2 regions of the Bradyrhizobium sp. ISRA430 genome follow, and region 2 is predicted to be linked to the other one. Evidence: riboswitches for the same ligand, from Rfam matches in the RefSeq annotation. Region 2 holds a riboswitch; the other holds the start of a gene.
The links. Region 2 has a riboswitch for cobalamin ahead of MTX21_RS10830 (TonB-dependent receptor). Riboswitches for the same ligand answer to the same signal wherever they lie in the genome.
Positions count from the first base shown of each region.

Region 1: another riboswitch for cobalamin. It lies ahead of metE (5-methyltetrahydropteroyltriglutamate--homocysteine S-methyltransferase); the one in region 2 lies ahead of MTX21_RS10830 (TonB-dependent receptor).

Region 1 covers NZ_CP094516.1:7,588,410-7,594,323, reverse strand. The annotation lists gene metE (5-methyltetrahydropteroyltriglutamate--homocysteine S-methyltransferase) at 253-2,598, opposite strand; cobalamin riboswitch at 2,701-2,904, opposite strand; gene MTX21_RS35680 (nodulate formation efficiency C protein) at 4,115-4,732, shown strand.
Region 2 covers NZ_CP094516.1:2,177,558-2,183,471, forward strand. The annotation lists gene MTX21_RS10825 (PepSY domain-containing protein) at 1-317, opposite strand, end outside; gene MTX21_RS10830 (TonB-dependent receptor) at 330-2,684, opposite strand; cobalamin riboswitch at 2,798-2,999, opposite strand; gene MTX21_RS10835 (histidine phosphatase family protein) at 3,075-3,647, shown strand; gene cobT (nicotinate-nucleotide--dimethylbenzimidazole phosphoribosyltransferase) at 3,651-4,703, opposite strand; gene cobF (precorrin-6A synthase (deacetylating)) at 4,719-5,465, opposite strand; gene cobA (uroporphyrinogen-III C-methyltransferase) at 5,468-5,914, opposite strand, start outside.

The DNA.
Region 1 (5,914 bases), 3.2 Mb from region 2:
TGAGCTACGCTGAGCTTGTGCTTCAACTGGGCTCAGATTTTCGGCGAATGTCCTTGCCGTGATCGAACCGGCGGCTGTCCTCCCTCCGCCGATGGAAGTCCGCGCGATGCGTCAGCGTCGCTCCTCCCAGACTCTCGCCCGGCCCGCTAAGCGAGGCCGGGCATTTTTTTGTTCCCAAGGCTCCCTCGATTATCGAGAGCGCAAATGACAGCAAGCTGATCAGCTTTGTCGATAAGAGACCCAAGTCCCGGATCAACGGCCTCGCGGATCGGATGCAGCGCGCAGTTCGCGGGCGGCAGCGACCATGTTCGTTATCGCCGGCCGAACCTCCTCCCATTTGCGCGTCTTCAGGCCGCAGTCCGGATTGACCCAGAGCTGCGAATCCTGCAGCCGTGTCCGAGCCAACGCCATCAGCTCCTTCATTTCGCCCGTCTCGGGAACGCGTGGAGAGTGGATGTCGTACACGCCCGGCCCGATCTGATTTGGATATTCGTAGCTCCTGAACGCGTCGAGGAGTTCCATTTTCGAGCGCGACGTCTCGATCGAGATCACATCCGCGTCCATTGCAGCGATCGCACCGATGATGTCGTTGAACTCCGAGTAGCACATATGTGTATGAATTTGCGTTTGATCAGCGACGCCCGATGAGCAGATGCGGAAGCAATCCACGGCCCAGTCGAGATAAGCCGTCCACTCCGATCGACGCAACGGCAATCCTTCGCGGAGTGCCGCTTCGTCGATCTGGATCATGGTCGCACCAGCATTCTCGAGATCGCGGACTTCGTCTCGGATCGCGAGCGCAATCTGGCGGCAGACCTCGCTCCTAGGAATATCGTCGCGAACAAAGGACCAGTTCAAGATCGTCACCGGTCCGGTCAACATCGCCTTCATCGGCTTCCTCGTTAGTGATTGCGCGTAGCGCCACCAGTCCACGGTGATAGGCTTCGACCGCACTACATCGCCAAACAGGATCGGTGGCCTGACGCAGCGCGATCCGTAGGACTGCACCCATCCGTTCCTGGTAAATGCGAAGCCGGCGAGTTGCTCGCCAAAGTACTGCACCATGTCATTGCGCTCGAACTCGCCGTGCACGAGGACGTCAAGACCGATGTCCTCCTGCCAACGTACGGCGCGCGCTGTCTCCTCCTTGAGGAACCTGTCGTATTGCTCGTCGCTCATCGCGCCTCGCGCATGCGCAGCACGGGCATTCCGGACCTCTGTGGTCTGCGGAAACGATCCGATCGTCGTGGTAGGAAAAGCCGGCAGTCCGAAACGATTGCTTTGGATCTCGGCCCGACGGGCAAATGGGCTGGCGCGCCGACGCATGGGCTGATCGATCGCTCTCATCCGGACAGCGACATTGGCATCACGGATTTTCGGCGAAGTCCGGCGGACGGTCGCGGCACATTCCGACTCGGCAAGAGCTAGCGCAACATTCTGGTCGCCTGCGAGTGCCCGCGCCAGGATCGCAAGCTCCCGCATCTTCTGGACCGAGAAAGCAAGCCAGCTCTTTACGTCAGAAGCGAGCCTGGTCTCGAGTTCAACATCGACCGGCACATGAAGCAGCGAGCAGGATGGGGCGATCTGTACACGATCCTTGCCGAGCTTCGCAATCGCGGGTTCTAGCCGCTGGCGCAGCGACGACAAATTCGACCGCCATACATTCCGGCCGTCGACGACACCGAGCGAGATGACGAGATCACTTCGGCCGCCAGCGATGATCTGGTCCAACAACTGTGGCGCTCGAACCAGATCGAGGTGCAGTCCGGCAACTGGCAGACTCAAGGCGGTGTCCAGATTGTCGCCGAGGTCGCCGAAATAGCTGGCAACCATGATCTTGATGGCCGGCCCCTCCTTGGCGAGCCGGTCATAAGCATGTCGCAAAGATTTTCGCGCCCCCTCATCCAGATCAAGAACCAGGCAGGGCTCGTCCAACTGAACCCAATTTGCCCCACGTTTGGCCAATTCCTGCAGAACCTCGATATAGGCCGGTATCAGGTCATCCAGTAGTGAGAGTGGCTGGAACGCAGGATCGGGACTCTTGCCGAGCTTTAGGAATGTGACCGGCCCGATCAGGACAGGGCGGGTCTGAAAGCCAAGGGACTTGGCTTCCTCATACTCCTCGATCGGCTTGCGAGAGCATAGCCTGAAAGTCTGTCCCCTGTGAAACTCGGGGACCATATAGTGGTAGTTGGTGTCGAACCACTTGGTCATCTCCTGCGCGGGTGCGCCAAATCCGCGCGATCCGTGACCGCAACTCGCATCCTGGTCGTCGCATTGTGAACCGCGGGCCATGGCGAAGTACGTCTTGAGCGAAACGGATTCGGCTTTCGAGGCGTAGATCTCCGGGATGGCGCCAACCATGACACTTGTGTCGAGCACCTGGTCATACAGCGAGAAATCGTTCGATGGAATGACCGTGACGCCGATAGATTTCTGACGAGCCCAGTTCGCGGCACGCAGGCCAGCTGCGTCCTCGAGCAACTGCTTTTCGCTGATTTTTCCGGCCCAGTAGCTTTCTAGAGCGAGTTTGAGCTCGCGCCTTGGACCGATGCGTGGCGTTCCGAGCGTGGCAACCGGAAGGGAGAGAAGAGACATAGCGTTAACCCCATGTTGGGGGCAAAGGCCATGGCGGACGCAGGCAGGGGAAGTCGCGCGGTGCGACGGCTGCTTGGCGCACCACCGGGACACCCCGCCCGTGGACGAATATATTGTCGGGGCAGGTCTCCTGGCTCGCGGGTCATCGCTGCTGTCCGGCCTTCCCGAAGCCGCGCAGGCTTCAGTGACATCGTTGGACAGCGGCTCGCCGCTCACAGTTGCGGGGGCAGCGCCGGCATATTCACCGGCTTCCCTCTTAGCTCCGGATCAAGTGGGAACCGGAGAACCTCGACGACTTGGATTATCGGCAAGACAAGTCTTCCGTCAACCTCTCAGATTATGTCTCAAGCTGGTGCTGCGACATTCGCTACGCGAATGACTGCGCATCTTTATCGTTGAGTCGATGTAGAAGCGCTCTCCAGCCCGCGATATTGTAATGACCATCGCAGCCGCCCCCTGGCCGCACGCCAGATCGGTGGAAGGGACAAATGCGGCTTCCGCGGTCGGGACTGCCGCCTGGAGCAGAACGCATTTGATGCGTGTCCCGGCTCGGCAGCGGTTCTTAGCGCGTCCGCCATCCAGCCGCCCTCTCGACCAGCTGGATCCGTGCTGAATACGCCTAAGACACTGGCCAAGCTAGCAACATACCTGGCCGGCACGTTGATTTGCAGTGCCAGCTAGACTCCAAATGCTCGGCGGTGAAGATCGGCTTCGCGTCGTTGGCCTTCTACAGCAAAGCGCACCTGACGAAGGCCGCTCTCGAGTTCCGAGCGCCGCATGTCGCGAAAGAAGCGCCAAACGCGCTCTGGCCTCTTGGCCGCAAGTGCCCAGAGGCATGTCAGAGATCGAAAGCCCACATCCCGGCAACGATACCGAACCAAACGGTTCTATGGCGACAAACGTGATTCCAATTCTCATCAGGAACTTGGCACCGAGGCGCTCCGCTGCGCCGTCGAATATCCGGTCCGTGACGAGGATGCATAAGCCGCGCTCGATAGCGCTGAACGGAGACATCGAGACGTGCCCAAGTCGGAAAGCCGACAAAGAGGACATAAAAGCGGTGCGAATTGCCGTCTGTTACCTGGCACGAGGAATGCAAGTCTTCGGCATGCCCAGTCTCCTCCTGCTGGGCATGTCCAGCACAGCAACTTGAGGCTGTCGCCGGCAGCGAAGTTAGCGGCGCGTGACATAGAGGGGAGCGCCTGCTCGCACGGGACACCACCGGTCTCCCGTCGCGTCGCCGCTAACTTCTTGCGCTCGCGCATAACAGGTTGAAGGTTGCCCGCTTTGGAATGACGTGTGGATGAAGCCAGATAGGCCGACAGTTATGAGAAAAGTGTCTAGAAGACGCGCGTTATGGTTTTGTCTCGGTCGACCCCTGATCTGCCTGGCCGGGCTGGCTGCGACGAGCAACAGTGTTCGCGCCATCGAGAGCCCCCATATCGAAAGATTCAAGTCAACGTGGCGAGCGCAAGACGGTGAGACAATAGAACAAATTATCTCCAACGTCTCGAAGGTGGCACAGTTCGTCCCTCGAATGTGGGGCGTCGCTGAACTTGACGAAAACGACTATATTTTCGTTTCGTGGACCAGGCACCCGGATGATACATTAGACGAACAGTACGTTATCACCTGGAGGATCGCGCTCGACGGCACGTTTCAACTTGCGTCGACCTATGCGAAGCCGATCGAATTGGGCTGGCACGCCCTGGCGCTCTCGTTGATCGCCACTGAAGTCAAGGAGGGTGAAAGGGACGCAAATCTTCGCTTTCTGCATGATCCGAGCAACTTCAACTTCGTGACGACCACGCAAGGCCGGCTCGGCGATCTTCTGCGGCAGGGCCGCTGCACTATCGTTGAGCCTGTTGGAGTGGACTACTTGCCGAAGCAGAAGGACAAGCCGACCGAGAAAGGTGATCTGTGGCGCGTTTTGCTTTTGGTGAACTGTAATATCCCAGGGCCCCGTTTTTTTACACACAACGGGGTCATCACTTTCGAGAAGAGCGAAGGGCAAGATTGGGAGCCGCAATCCTCCTTTGCCAAGCGTATCGCAGCCTTTCCTCCCGGCTCCTGGTTCGCTCGCATGGAGCCAAAGGAACGGGAAGAGTTAGAGGGGAGCGAAAGGCCTTGGTAAATGGTCGCGCAGAGCAAGATCGCGCCGCAGCTCCTTTAGCGCCGAACGCCTCAAAGCAACTGCAAGACATATCCGCTCTAAAACCGCGGTGTTTACGCCTTCGCAACAGTCGCGAGCCTTTCCCGCAGCCTTCAGCCGTCATCGAAAAAATCGGGCGGCACGATTCTGCGAGGAGTCGAGCTCAGCGACGCGTGCCAGCTTGCGAGACGTGGTTTGGCCCCGACGCAGTGAGAGGACACCAATCTGCGAGGGAACCAGCTCTCCATGCCATTCTTCACGGGACCGGGCCTGGAGATGCCTCGGGCTCAAGCCCGATCCGGCGTGCGCCGCGCATCGCGCGACTGACTGGCACCCGCAAGAGCGTGAGCCTGCCGACGTCGAGGCGGCACCCGGGAGTGCTGCGACGAAACCGGTTAAGAGGGCAATGGGGCAGTGTTAGCGGGGCCGGCATACCCCCTGAGCACCGGCCCTTTTCCGAGCGCCCCCGGCGAGGATCCCCGGAGCCGAGGCATCGAGGACCGAACTGAGTCGGCGCTAGATTTCCTCGCGCGCATTCGTCTGCGCGTCATAGATCCGGATTTGAAGCATGGGAAAACGCTTCTTTAATTCTGTCCCACCTGCCCTGGCGCCGTCTCTGGTTGCGAATTCGGCTCTGAGTCGGCCATCCACTTCAAGCGCGTAAGAAGAGACCGGCAATTCCCGGGGGGCTGCAACCATTTCATTCCCATTGTGTAGCGAGGTGGTTGAGAATGATGTGTAGCTTGAGTCGGCCAAACCGCACCAGAGCTACCTGCCCGAGTGCCGCGATGGGACCAACCCATGTTGTGGATTGACGCCTCGCCGAATGGCATCAGGATGGCACTCGCGATCGCCCGAACACGAGGGCGGCTCACCCCTCGCCCGGTGCGTATACGACGAAGCCACGGCTCCACATGGTTGCCCTTCCAAATGTCTCTGGCGCAACCGCACACCCTCATGCCGGGCTTGCTGGGTAACGCTCCATATGTGATCACGGGGAAGCGTACTACGAGGGAGCGGCCGCCAGTCGCGCCGCCTGGGTCATGAAAAATCCGGTCCTTGTACGAACGGGGCGGCGGCACCAGGTGCAGGGCAGAGGTGCGAAAAGCCAAAATGCGATTGGCATCAACGACCATCCCGGCAGGCTCTCCGAAAGAGAGCTCC
Region 2 (5,914 bases):
ACCGCTGCATCGGTTCCATCGGAGGCGCGGACGGCGCGCAAGCGCGACGGGCCCGAGACGATGTACACGGGACCGTTGCTGCGCTGGATCAGGCGAACGCGCCTGGCGTCCGCGATCCCGCTGGCGGCGACCGCGTCAGCAGCGGCGATGACCACCGACGTGCGATCGAGACTCGCGAGGCCAGCAAAGCGTTCCGCCTCCGTCAGCGACGGAAACGGAACGAAGTGCATCACGATCCCTGTCGCGAACCACATGGCGAACAGCAGGCAAAATGCGATGCCGAGCCAGCGATGCACAAGGACGATCGCGCCCATCATACCTTCAGCGCCTCACCATTTGAACGCCGCGGAGACCTCGTAGGTGCGTGGCGCTCCCAAGAGGATCTGATCGGGATAGAACGGGTCACCCCAGATCGCATAGCGCTTGTCGGTGATGTTGCGCACGCGGAAGGTCAGGCGGGCCTGGTCGACCGCGCCAAACACCGTCCTGGGGATGTCGACGAAGGCATAGACGTCGGCCACAGTGTAGGCTTTCAGCGTCACGACGTTCGCATCGGTGTTGAAGCGGTCGCCGACATGGCGGCCGACGATGCCGAGCTCGACCGGCCAGGGCGTGAAGAAGCGGTACGATGCCCCCGCATTGGCGACGATGCGCGGTACGTTCGGCGGGGTGTTCCCTGAGAACGATCCACCGACGAAATTGTAATCGGCGTAGCGCGCATCGACATAGGCAATGTTGCCCCACAGCCGTAGCGCGTCGATGGGACGGACAGACGCCGCGAGCTCCACGCCCTTCGACTCCTGCCGTCCGGCAATGTTGAGCTGCATGCCGCCAGCCGCAGCATAGACGTTCTTGCGCTGGATGTCGTAGGCCGAGAACGACCACTCCGCCCTGTTGTCCCAGAACAAACGCTTTACGCCCGTCTCATAGGTGCGCGAAGTCGTCAGGTCGAGCGGCTGGGTGGGTGCGAGCAGGAAGATGTTGTTGGCGGAGACATCAGCCCCGGTGGCGTACTGGCTGAAGAAGGTCAGGCCGGGAACGGCCTCCCAGGTGTAGCCGAAGCGGCCCGTCACCGGTGCCCAGGACTGCGAGAACGGGAAGTTCGCCTTCTCCAGCCCGTTCACGTCGGTCGCGTTGCGGTCGAGCCCGATATGCTCGACGCGCAGGCCGCCGACCAGCGCAAAGCTGCGTGTGAGTTTCAGCCGGTCCTCGAAAGTCAGCGCCTCGTTGTCGATGCGCGCGGTCTGCTGCTGCGTCGTCAGCAGGCCGTAATAGCCGCGCACGGGATCGACCAGCGTGACCTGATCGTGCGGAAAATTGGCGGCCCCCGGCCGGACGAAGTCGAGGTTACTCACCGCAAGCGTCGTGACAAGGCGATTATCGAAGCCTGCGATATTCGTGTCCCAGGTCAGGTCGGTGATGTTGCCGACCAGCCGCTGGCTGTGCGCGACATAGAAGCGCTCGCGGTCGACCAGGTTCGAATTGGCATTGAACGCCTCGACTTCGTTGTTGAACCACTCGCGCTCCGCGCCATAACCGTAGGCCTGGCTCTTCAGGGTGAGGCCCGGCGCGAGCTTCAGCTCGAAGCCGCCGCGCAGCCACACCTCCTGAGCGACGTTACGGTTATCGAGAACGTTGTAGTTGGTATTGAAGGTTCGGTCGTCGATGGTGACGGCGCCGAGGTTCGAGCCGTTGTAGTTCGAAACGTAATTGCCGGAGACGATGCCGCTCGTCGCATGCGAGCCGCTGAAGGCGATCGGCACCAGCGGCACGCCCCAATAGGGGCTCCCGCGATCCTCGCGGTATTCGATCGCGCCCCAGATCTTAAGACTGTCGGAGATGCGGTAGTTGAGCTGGCTCGAGACGTCGAACGTCCTTGTATTGGTATCGTCGGCAAAGCCGTGCAGCGAGGAACGGCTGATGTCGAAGCGGTAGTCGAGGCCTTGTACGTTGGTGCTGCCGCCGGAGCCGTAATGGGCGCGGAACGAGTTCAGGGAATCCCAAGAAAAATCAGCTTCATTCCGGATCGGTCCGGTATGCGGCTGCTTGGTGACGACATTGACCGCGCCGCCGGCGGCGCCCTCGCCCGACATCACCGAGGCCGGGCCTTTCAGGAATTCCACGGCCTCGAGATTGGCCGTGTCCATGATGCGCGACGTCATGTTCTGCGGGCCGATCTTGATGCCGTTGTAGAGCATGTTGATCTGGCTGTTGGTGAAGCCGCGCATCGAGAAGGCCGATGGCTCGGCCGGATTGTCGCCGGAGGTGACGCCGACCGCACCTTGGGCGACCTCCGAAACGGTGCGGTAGCCCTGCTCGCGCATGGTCTCGGCCGAGATCACCTCGACGGTTGCGGGGATCTCGCGCACGGTCAGGCCGAGGCGCGAGGCGCTTACGGCCACCGCATTGGTGTTGAGCGGTGTCTGCGCCGTGGTCGCGACAACCGGGTTCTGCGCGGCCGGCACTGCGGCAGGCCTGACGGCCGCGGTTCGGCGCACGGACCGTCCCTCGCTGCGCGCAGGCTTGGCCGGTTTGCGGGACGGGGCGGGGGTCACCTCGACCGGCGGCAGCGGATCGCGGGCCTGCTCCGCGGATGCCGCAGGCATGTCAATTGACGCAAGCGATGTGAGGGCAGCGGACGCGAGCAGGACTTTGCGCGGACTCGCCGCACGGATGAAAGACATGGTTCGAACCTCGGTGTGACGTCAGTGGCACGTCACAGCGAACCAGGTCTCACCTTCGGCCTTGCAGCCCTCCGATGAAGCCGAATGTCTGTACTCCCCGACCGACATTTTCGCGTGTGACCACGGCTGACGGCAGGTCTCCTGGCTTGCGGGTCATGACCGCTTCGTCGCCTTCCCGGGACCGAGGGCCCAGTGGCTCCTGACGAAGGATTCTCCGCTCACAGTTGCGGGGGCAGCTACGGCATTGGGGATACATCCCCGCACCGCATTCCCTTTTCATCCCCTTTCGGGGAAACCGTCAGGGACATCTAGGATTAAGAGGCGGACCGAGTCAATGTATGTGGGCTGGGCTGCGGCGTTCTTGCCGCAGTGGTTTTCAGGAGACATCGAATGGAAGGCGAGACCTTCCTCTGGCTGATACGTCATGCGGCCGTCGACGGCATCGCGGGCACGATCCATGCGGCGGAGGCACCGGCCGATCTCGGCGACCGCACGCGGATCAACGCGTTGCGACGCTGCCTGCCGCGTGAAGCTGTAAGCTATGCAAGCCCTTCGCGGCGGACGGTCGATACGGCACGCGCGCTCGGGCTCAGCCCTAGGCTCGCACAGGAATTCGGCGAACAGGATTTTGGCGACTGGACCGGCCAGCGCCACGATGATCTGGCTGCGGCGGGCGGCGATACCTATGCGCAATTCTGGAACGACCCCGCGCGAGCTAAACCGCCCGGTGGTGAAAGCTTTGAGGAACAGATCGCCCGCGTCCGCCAAGGCCTCTCGACCGTCAAAACCGGTCCGGTCATTCTCGTGGTCCACTCCGGCACGATCCGCGCCGCGCTCTGCATCGCGCTCGATCTTGCGCCGCGGGCGGCGCTCCGCTTCGTCATCGATCCGTTGTCGCTCACCCGCATCGACCGGCTCGCGACCGGCTGGCGCGTCGTGTCCGTCAATCAGCGCGCCGGCTGAACATCAGGCCGGACGATCCGGCACGTTGGCCTCGGCAAACGTCGCCATGCCGTTGTGGAGTGCGCAGGCCAGACGGACCAGCGGCAACGCGATCGCGGCGCCCGATCCCTCACCCAGCCTGAGATCGAGGCTGATCAGCGGCTGGACGTTCAGCGCGCGCAGAACCAGCCGATGCCCCTGCTCCGCGGATTGGTGCGAGGCCAGCAGAAACGGCTGGCATGACGGGTTGAGACGAACCGCAGCCAGCGCCGCAACCGAGACGATGAAGCCATCGATCAGCACCGGAATGCGGCGCTGCGCGGCGGCGATGATCGCGCCGCAGATGGCCGCGATTTCGAGACCACCGACGGCGTACAGGATCTTCTCAGGCGAAGCATCGGTCAAACCATGGCGCGCGATCGCGGCGTCGATCACGCTTGCCTTGTGCGCGCGGCCGGCCGCATCGATGCCGGTGCCGCTGCCCGCGATCTCCTCGGCGCTCATAGCGAGCAGGCTCGCGGCAATCGCCGCCGAGGTCGTGGTGTTGCCGATGCCCATCTCACCGAGAATGAGTAGATTTGGCTGTGAGGCCGCGGCGCGAGCCACAGCGCGGTGCCCGCATGCAAAGGCAAATGCCAGTTCCGACGGTTCGAGCGCGGCCTCGACGCTGAAGTCGCGGGTGCCGCTGCGTGGCTTGTCGGTGATGATACCGGCCATCTTCGCCTGCGCCAGCGTGCCGGCGTCGACTACCTCGAGGGATGAGCCGAGCTCACGCGCCAGCACCGAGATCGCGGCGCCGCCGGACGCAAAATTTGCCATCATCGCAATGGTCACCGCCTGCGGATAGGCCGACACGCCTTGCGCGACCACGCCATGATCGCCGGCGAAGACGATGATCGGGACGCAGCCAGCGCGCGGCTGCTCGGTGGCCTGGAGCCCGGCAAGCTCGATCGCAAGCTGCTCGAGCCGCCCGAGCGCGCCGGTCGGCTTCGTCAGTTGCGCCTGACGCGCGGTCGCGGCGTCGCGATGGACCGCGGAGATATCAGGACATTTCTGGTAGACCCATTCGGGAAGCATGCTACCTCGTTTACGTCATGGCCTGCGTTTGAGAATGTAGCTGTCCATGATCCAGCCATGCCGCTCGCGCGCCTCTTGCCGCGCGGCGACGATGCGCGGACCGACCTCAGTGAGCGCGCCAGACATGATGATCTCATCGGGCATGCCGAGATTGGCACCCCACCAGATGTGCAGGCCCTTCGGATCGAGCGACTGAAATGCCGTGCCGCCATCAAGCATCACGACGACCGTATCTGCTCCTTGCGGCCATCCACCCTCGCGCAGGCGCCGTCCTGTCGTGACCAGAAAGGGCTCGCCGATGTCGTTCAGCGGCAGCGCATGCGCCGCACACAAGGCCTGGATCGAGGTGATGCCGGAGACCACCTCGATTGTCGGCAGTGGATCAAGCCGGCGCGCGATACGCAGCGAGGAATCGTAGAGCGAGGGATCGCCCCAGATCAGCAGCGCGACACGGCCCTCGCCTTCGAGATGATCTGCGATCGCCTGCGACCAGGTCGCGGCGACAGCGTCGTGCCAATCGTCCACCCCCTTGCGATAATCCGCTTCCTTGTCACGCACCGGCAGATCGAATTCAGCAATGCGGGTCTTTTCGTTGGTGAGCACGTCGGCGCAGATCGTCCGCCGCAAGTCGGCAAGATCGGATTTCGCGGTCCCCTTGCGCGGGATCAGGACGAGATCGGCAGCGTTGATGGCACGGATCGCAGCCAGCGTGAGCTGCTCCGGATCGCCGCAACCGATGCCTATCAGCGAGAGCGTCAGCACGATCAACCAGCCTCCGCCAGGGCGCCGAACACGATGACGGCGGCCGTCGTGGCTGCGCCGCCCCGCGCGAGCTGCCTGGCCAGCTCGGCGATCGTGGTGCGCAGCAACCGCTCGTCCGGGCGACCGAGGGATTCGGCGAACAGCGCCGGTGTGTCCGGGGAAAGCCCATGCGCGATCAGCTTCGCGGCGAGATCCGGGAATGTGCGGCGGCCCATATAGACCACGGTCGTCGCCTCTGGATCGGCCAGCGCAGCCCAATTGAGATTCTTGGGCAGTTCGCCGGTGACATCGGCCCCGGTCACGAACTGTACCCGGCGCGAGGTGTGGCGCCGGGTCAGGGGAATGCCGGCCTCGGCAGCCGCGACACATGCCGAGGTGACGCCGGGGATGATCTCGTAGCCGATGCCGGCCGCGCGCAGCGTCTCGATCTCCTCTTCCAGACGTCCGAA